DNA from 2 places in the Lactobacillus sp. ESL0259 genome. Region 1 is predicted to be linked to the other one. Evidence: predicted binding sites of a transcription regulator. Region 1 holds the regulator's gene; the other holds the start of a gene.
The links. The regulator HrcA, encoded in region 1, represses chaperone genes, less so after heat shock. The targets are predictions, from matches to a motif close to TTAGCACTCNNNNNNNNNGAGTGCTAA.

Region 1 (4,405 bases):
AGTATTGGGATTGGTAATTGCTTGTCTTTTGGCAACTTCACCAACTTGGATTTCTCCATCTTTAAAAGCAACTACTGAAGGGGTAGTGCGATTTCCTTCTGGGTTAGTAATAATTTTGGGTTCTTTACCCTCCAAAACGGCAACTGCTGAGTTAGTAGTTCCGAGGTCAATTCCGATAACTTTTGACATTGATATGCTTCCTTTCAATTATTGTGCTACAACAACCATAGCTGGTCTTAAAGTACGATCTTTGTACAAGTATCCCTTTTGTAAAACTCGTACAACATGATCTTTTTGATCATCATTTTCAGCTGCAACGGTTTGAACAGCTTGGTGTAAATTGGGATCAAATTTGACACCTTCAGCTATAATTTCACTGATACCGTGATCTTTCATCGCTTTAACCAGTGAATCAAGTGTCATCTGGACACCTTTTTTAAGCTGTTTTGATGCTTCGTCATCGACTTTAGTAGCTAAAGCTCTTTCTAAATTATCCATCGCTGGCAAAACATCTTTAGCTAAGGATTGAGACTCATATTTGATAAGCTGCGCTCTTTCTTTATTGTAGCGATTTTGCATATTTTGCATCTCAGCTTGACTGCGCAAATACTTATCTTCCAGATCGTCTTTTTCTTTTTGCAATTGAGTCAAATTACGCTGCAATTTACTTTCCAAAGACTCTGGTTTCTTTTCTTCGTTAGCCTTAGTCTTAGAATTTTCTACTTCTGTCTTTGACTTTTTATGCTCATCTTTTTTTGGCTCTTTTTTTGAGTTTTTACTATTATTTTCTTCTTTACTCACGGCTAACCTCCTTTATTTGAATCTACCATAATAATCAAGTAATTTTTTAGATAGTTCGTTTCTGAAATACTCGAGTAATCCAATCACCTGAGAATACGGCATATTATCAGGGCCAAGTAAAGCAATTATGCCCTTTCCATGAGAGCCAACGCTGTACTCTGCCGTAAGCAGACTGTAATCCTTTAACAAATCATTTGATAATTCGGATCCTAAACTAACTCGAACCGGATACCTGTCGCTTTTCAAATTTTGCCTATTGTCCAAAATACTGGAAATCAAATCATTATGCTCAATCATTTCATAGAGCGATCTTAAGTTTGAAATATCGTCCAGAGAAATGTTGTTAAGCAGGTTAATCTGGCCATCAACATAGGTTTGCTCACTGGCAGCATCGTTAATAACATCCTCGACCAAATTAATCAGTTCAGAGACATGAGCAACTTTAAGTTTATTGCCCAAAGTCTTTTTAAGATAGTCTGGAGTAACTTGATCTAAAGTTTTGCCCACCAGCTGATCGTTAATCATGCGCACAGCCTGTTCAATTTCATCACCATTAACATTATAAGGTAAAGTATAAACCTGGTCATGAACGTCACCATCACTAGTTCCTAAGACAGCCATAATCTGTCTGTTAAACAATGGCACGATACGAAAACCAGTAATAGTTAATTCACTATTTTCAGGACCTTCCGCAAATGCTGTGTAATTGGTTAGATCCGATAAAATTTTGACAGCTGCCTGAACGATGTCGTTAACCTGATGAAACGGTTGATCAAGCTGACTAATGATTCGCTTGTATACAGAAGATGAAATTTTTAAAGGTTCAACTAAATTGTCAAGATAGTAGCGGTAGCCTTCAGTTGAAGGCACGCGGCCACTAGACAAATGAGTTTTCTCAATCAAACCCTTATCTTCTAAAACAGCCATTTCGTTACGAATAGTAGCACTTGAAACCTTAATAGGCAGTTGATTCATAACAGTTTTCGACCCAACAGGATCATGTGTCTGCGTAAAATCATTGATAATTGTTTTTAAAATTAATTCTTGACGTTCGGTCAACATAAATATCGCCCTCACTTTTAGCACTCAATCTGATTAGGTGCTAACAATTTATATGATACTAGCTTTTAGCAGAATGTCAAGTTGAGTGCTAACTTTTTTCTTAAAAACGTCAATCGTTTTTTCAGTATCATTAATTAATTCATCGCAGCAAAATAATTTTTAATTTCAGCCTCGTCTTGACTCATTTGTTGTGTTAGCTCTTTTAAATTGGCAAATTTAATTTCACCACGGGTATACTTATACCATTTAATTACCATTTCCTCATCATAGGCTTCCTGATCAAAGCCAAATAAGTTTGACTCAATATAAAGCTTTTTCCCTTGATTGATAGTCACATTATAGCCTACACTTGTCATTGAGTCATACCACTTACCACAAATCTTAGTTTTAGTCGCATATACGCCAATTTTAGGAACAGCCTTGTCATCAGTCCAAACCAAATTAGCTGTAGGAAAACCGAGTTTATGACCATTGCGCAAACCGTGACCTACGTAGCCTGACATAACATAGGGAAAGCCTAACAACTTAGCGGCTAATTCCATATTTCCGCTAGTTATCGCTTTTTTGATTTCCGTAGAACCAATTTTTTGACCATCATAAGACTGCTTAGGGACATTAATTATATTGAACCTTCCCTTAGCAAACTTAGGGAAATTTTTCATATTAGCAGTATCTTTAGGACCATAGGTGTAGTCAAAACCAGCTACGACAGTGTCTGCGTGTAATTTAACTATTATATTATCAACAAATTCCTGAGCCGTAAGTTTACTAAATGCTTCATTAAAATGCATCACCAGCAAATAATCAACTTTGAGTTTTTGCATCTTGTAGGCTTTTTCTGCAAGCGTATCTATGTAAGTAACTTTTTTATTTTGATAGACTTCTTTCGGATGACGATCAAACGTCATTACCACTAGTGGCAAATGTTTTTGCGTTGCCTTTTCTTTTGCAATTTTGATTAATTCTTGATGTCCGCGATGAACTCCATCGAAGAAACCTAAAGCAAGAATAATATTTTGGGGAATTATGTTTTCCTTAAAGGGGTATGTTAAATGGATAATTTCCATAATAAGACCTTCATTCACCTATTCATTTTGTAAAAGCATTAAATAAGGGCGATAAATGGTACCATCTTTGCGATATATTGCCTTAACTTTATTATTGTAACGTAATGCCACCTTTTTTGCATTCGTTTTCAAAGAAATAGCTGCACCATTTTTAACTTTAGACCATAATTTATCATCAAGATCCATTTGCACGTAATTCCTAAAAAAAGAATCAATTGGTTGAATAATTTGATCAATTAATTTAGGATCTTCGGTAATTTCAGAAAGTTTTACAGACTGACTAATATCAAAACCTGAACTAGATATGCGGCGCAAACTTTTCATTACTGCTGGTATTTTCAGTTGGGTACCTAAATCATTTATTAAAGATCGAACGTAGGTTCCTTTACTACATTCGATTTCAAAGTCAAACATTTCTTGACCTTTTTCTTTATCAAAGATAGGTTCATTTACAAGATTATAAGCAAAAATTTTAACTTGCCTTTTAGGTCGTTCTACCTCAATGCCAGCTCGTGCATATTCATATAAATGCCTACCGTTAACCCTCACAGCAGAATAGATCGGCGGCACCTGTTCAATTTGTCCCACAAATTCTTGCATTGCATCTTTTATCTCAGTTGATTTGACTTTATTCGTGATCTTTTTGCTAGCTGTTATTTTGCCGCTAATATCGCAACTATCGGTGGCAAAACCAAGTATTCCCTGGCCGATATATCTTTTATTTTGAGTATGCATTAACTCAATTAATTTAGTAGCCTGTCCTATTGCGACTGGTAAAACACCTGTAACATCAGGATCAAGAGTACCAGCATGACCTATTTTCTTAATGTGCAAGACTTTGCGTAATTGATAGACAACATCAGCACTCGTCATGCCTTTTTCTTTGTCTATCACCAATATACCATTTAACATTTTTCCCGTACCTTAACCATGAAAAAAGCGCCTAACAGCGCTTTTATTAATTATTTCGATTTTCATCCTGCTTTTTAACTTCAGCAATTAACCGATCAATTTTGCTACCGTATTTAACTGAATTATCTCGTTTAAATATTAATTCAGGAACTTTGTAGACAGTTAAGACTTGACCCAACAAATGCCGCATCATGCCCTTTGCCTTATTTAAACCAGCTGCAGCCTCTTCTTCCTTTTTAGCATCTTCTGAAAGAATACTGTAGTAAACAGTAGCATACGAGAGATCATTAGTGCATTCAACTGCTGTAATAGTAACGTCATTAACACGTGGATCACGAATATTTTTGCGCAAAATTTTCGTTAATTCACGGAGGATTTCTCCTTCAACACGACCAATTCTGTGTTTCATACTTTCCTCCCAGTTAATTACTCTGGTTTGACTTCTTGCTTTTCAACGGCTTCCATTTCATCACCAATTTTGATATCATTGTAGCCCTCAATTGTTAAACCACAGTCAAACCCTTGTTTAACCATTTTAGCATCATCTTTAAATCTTTTAAGTG
Region 2 (4,405 bases), on a different contig from region 1:
TTGGGATTTAATTGTCAGATCGGATGATTTTACTAAAGTAGCAGTGGTAATTGATTTACGAGTTAGACGGTTTTATAAGGATTTAGATAATGAAATCAATTCGCTTGAAGATAATGGCAACGCTCAAACTAGAATTGTATTTCTGGACGCGTCCGATAACACTTTAGTTGCTCGTTACAAAGAGACACGGCGTGTACCACCATTGGCAAACAATGGCCGCTTGCTTGACGGTATTTTAGAAGAAAGACGAATTTTAACAGGTATAAAGAATCGTGCTAATGACATTATAGATACCTCTAATTTGTCTCCTAAGGAGCTAAAGCAGGAGCTGGTTAATAGATTTAGTAAACAGCATAAACAGCCATTTTCCATTGAAGTGTTATCTTTCGGCTTTAAATACGGTATGCCGATTGATGCAGATATTGTGATGGATGTCAGGTTTTTGCCTAACCCATTTTATATACCTGAATTAAGGCCATTTACGGGACTCGATAAACGGGTTTTTAATTATGTAATGGATAAAAAACAAACCCAGACTTTTTATCAAAAATTTTTAGACTTATTAAAAGTTGCTTTGCCAGGGTACATTAATGAAGGCAAAAGCAAATTAACTATTGCAATTGGGTGTACGGGTGGTCAGCATCGCAGCGTTGCAATTGCACAGCAATTGGCACATGATTTGGCTGAAGACTATACAGTTGATATTACGCACCGCGAAATTAGTCGTTACACTAGAAAAAGGTGATTTTCATGACATATGCTGAAAAAGTGATTCGTGTAACTAGAAGTAGAAGACCACAGATTGTGGTCATTGGTGGTGGAACTGGGTTGCCAGTTGTTTTGAATGCGCTTAAAGAACAGGAAGCTGAAATTACTGCCATTGTGACGGTATCAGATGATGGTGGTTCATCAGGATCAATTCGCAACTTTATTAATGTTGTTCCACCTGGTGATATTCGCAATGTGTTGGTTTCTTTAAGTGGAATTTCACAGGAAGAAAAAGATATTTTTCAATATCGGTTTGATTCCTCCGATTCATTTTTTTCAGGGCATGCTATCGGAAACTTAATCATTGCTGCTTTGAATGAGATGCATGGCAATATTTTTGATGCTGTCCAGTCTTTGTCTAAAATGATGCACGTAGATGGACACGTGTATCCTGCCTCTAACGAGCCGTTAACACTTAATGCTGAGTTTGTTGATGGAACTATTCAAGCAGGAGAAAAAGAAATCACTGATAAGGATAAGAGGATAAAACGAGTTTGGGTTACCAATACAAACTCAAATTCTGAACCAAAAGCCGTGTCTAAAGTGCTAAATGCTATTAAAAATGCTGATGCTGTTGTGCTAGGTCCTGGAAGCTTGTTTACTTCAATCTTACCCAATCTGATGATACCTAATTTAGGCGAAGCTGTTAGGAAAACTAGTGCAGAAGTAATATATATTTGCAATATTATGACGCAGCTTGGTGAAACCGATCATTTTTCAGACTGTGATCACGTTAAAGTAATTAACGCCCATCTTGGTGGTCATTATATTAATACTGCTTTAGTTAATGGTGCCAAAATTGACATGTCTAAGTTTAATCCTAATGATTACGATGCGTATATTGAACCAGTGAAAAGGGACTTTAAGGGACTGCGCGAGCAGGGCTGTCGGGTGATCACCGATGATTTCATTGACCAGCGTAGCGGATTGGTTTTTCATGACGGTAAGAAGGTAGCAAATGAGATCATCAACCTGGCATTTGCCGCAATGGCTCGCAGGAAGGAATAACAAATAATGGCCAGCTATGCTAGTAACGTAAAAAAAGAGTTGACTTCGCTGCCCATTCACCAAGAACATGCCAAAGCAGAATTGGCTGCTTTCCTGCGTATGAATGGCGTTTTGAATTTTCATGAGCATAAATTTAGCCTTGATATCACTACTGAAAATCCAGCCATAGCTAGACGTATTTTTTCTTTGATAAAAACTGCATATAAGGTTGAACCACAATTGATAGTTTCTCGCAAAATGAAGCTTAAAAAAAACAATCAGTATTTAGTGAGATTACAAAATCACGTTAAAGAAATACTGAATAATTTGGAAATTTTGACCCCAAGCTTGAATTTAATTACAAGAATTCCTAAAAGAATAATTAATTCACGGGAAGGATCAATGTCATATTTGCGTGGTGCTTTTTTAGCCAGTGGTAGTGTGAATAATCCTAATACGAGTCGGTATCATTTGGAAATTTATTCTATTTATCAAGACCATAATAACGATTTGCTTCATATTATGAATGACCGCTTTAATCTGAATGCTAAAAGTACACCAAGAAGGCGTGGCTATATTGTTTATTTAAAAGAAGCCGAAAAAATTGGTGACTTTTTACATATTGTCGGAGCATTAAATGCAATGCTGTCTTTTGAAGATTTGCGTATAATGCGGGATATGCGTAATTCTGTTAACAGGTTGGTTAACTGTGATACAGCTAATTTAAAAAAGACGGCCAATGCAGCAGCCAAACAGGTTGAAGATATTGAGTTAATTGAACGTAAAATTGGGCTAGAAAATATTCCTGAAAAATTGCAAGGTTTGGCTAGACTAAGATTAGATGAACCGGAACTATCACTGAAAGAAATAGCGCAACAGGTGCCAGATGGTCCGATTTCAAAATCTGGAGTCAATCATCGCTTTAAAAAAATTCACGATATTGCTGCAAGCTTAGAGCAATAAAAAAAGAAGCTCATCAATTGATGGGTTTCTTTTTTATTGCAGTTTATTGATACTATTTCTTTTGATTAACCATAATTTCATCGATTAAACCATAGTCTTTAGCTTGCTGTGCGGTCATGTAATTGTCCCGTTCAGTGTCCTTTTGAATCTTTTCTAAAGGCTGACCAGTAGTTTCATGTAAGATCCGATTAATTTTTTCACGGCTCTTTAAAATTTCATTGGCTGCAATTTGAATGTCAGTTTGCTGACCCTGTGCACCACCTAAAGGTTGATGAATCAAAACAGTTGAGTTAGGTAATGCAAAACGCTTACCTTTTGCTCCGCTAGTCAGTAAAATGGAAGCCATAGAAGCTGCCATGCCGATGGCAATAGTTGAAACATCTGATTTAATAAAGTTCATGGTATCCATGATTGCCAAACCAGAAGTAATCACACCACCCGGTGAATTAATGTAAAGTGAAATATCCTTGGTGTTGTCTTGAGCATCAAGAAATAGTAATTGTGCAATAATTGAATTGGCCATATCATCGTTAATTTCGCCGCTAAGCATGATGATTCTGTCTTTCAATAAACGTGAATATATATCATATGCGCGTTCGCCACGTGCAGTTTGTTCAATAACTGTAGGTACAAGCATCTTTCTACCTCCTAAATATAATTAGCACTCTATCAAGTACAGTGCTAATTAAATCACTTACATTACTTGCTGTCAATGAAAGTGTATTAATTTTGTATTCTTTTTAGTGAGAGTTTTATTATATAATTTAAAGGTAAACTAAATATTGGAGGATATATTTTGAAGCTTTATAAGAAAAAATTACCATATTTACTGACATTGGTTGTCGGATTACTAGTTTGTACCGGCTTGTCAACTACATCAGTTGCGGCAGATTCGAATAGCGCTCAACCGCCAGTTCAAGATGACAGCAACAAGTCATCAAGCAACTCAACTGATGTAAATAATGATAATAATGCCACTAATGATCAAACAGGTAAATCTGATCAAACTGGGACAGACGACACCAATACTAAAAAACCTAAGCCTAAGCAAATTGTTACTGGTTTTTCTATGATGACCAAAGTTGCGGGCAACAAAAATTATAAGGTCTGGAAAGAAGTAAATAACGGAAAAGTTAGCACCAAAGTAGCTGACGGCATTAACTTTCGTTATAGTCATATTCAATCAGATCAGTTGATTGAAACTAAAAAATATCGTTATTGGCGCATTTATGTTAATGGCAGGCAAGTAGGGTATGTTAATGAACGTTACTTTGCCAGAAATCAAATTGCGGTTCCTAAGACTATATCTCTAGTGCGCAATGAGTTCTACAACTTCCCTACCAGAGATGCTATTTCTTATATAACTAACAGCATGGGTACAGTAATTGACAACAGTCAAGTAACTGTATCAAAAGATAGCATTAATTGCGGGACTCCTAAGACATATAAAGTTAAATATACTTATGGAGATGCAACTGCTACAGTTAAAATAACTGTCAGAAAAAGTAAGAAAGAAGGGGTAGTTGATGCGAATACCGTTGCCTCCTTCCCAGCGCAACCTGGTACAAATGATTATCAAGCCTGGAAAACACATTATGGCTCATCATTAAATTATATTAGCCCTACAGAATACACGCCTGAAACCAATAAACATACTTTGACTAGTGGTGATTTGACCTTAAAGACA

Region 2: the regulator HrcA is predicted to act here: its motif matches at 3,377-3,403, upstream of clpP (ATP-dependent Clp endopeptidase proteolytic subunit ClpP).

Annotation. Positions count from the first base shown of each region.
Region 1 is NZ_REHP01000006.1:209,081-213,485, forward strand. It holds gene dnaK (molecular chaperone DnaK) at 1-189, opposite strand, end outside; gene grpE (nucleotide exchange factor GrpE) at 208-801, opposite strand; gene hrcA (heat-inducible transcriptional repressor HrcA) at 814-1,863, opposite strand; gene ribF (riboflavin biosynthesis protein RibF) at 1,998-2,930, opposite strand; gene truB (tRNA pseudouridine(55) synthase TruB) at 2,949-3,842, opposite strand; gene F5ESL0259_RS04870 (ribosome-binding factor A) at 3,889-4,251, opposite strand; gene infB (translation initiation factor IF-2) at 4,269-4,405, opposite strand, start outside.
Region 2 is NZ_REHP01000005.1:155,454-159,858, forward strand. It holds gene rapZ (RNase adapter RapZ) at 1-745, shown strand, start outside; gene yvcK (gluconeogenesis factor YvcK family protein) at 751-1,776, shown strand; gene whiA (DNA-binding protein WhiA) at 1,783-2,718, shown strand; gene clpP (ATP-dependent Clp endopeptidase proteolytic subunit ClpP) at 2,771-3,355, opposite strand; gene F5ESL0259_RS03030 (SH3-like domain-containing protein) at 3,515-4,405, shown strand, end outside.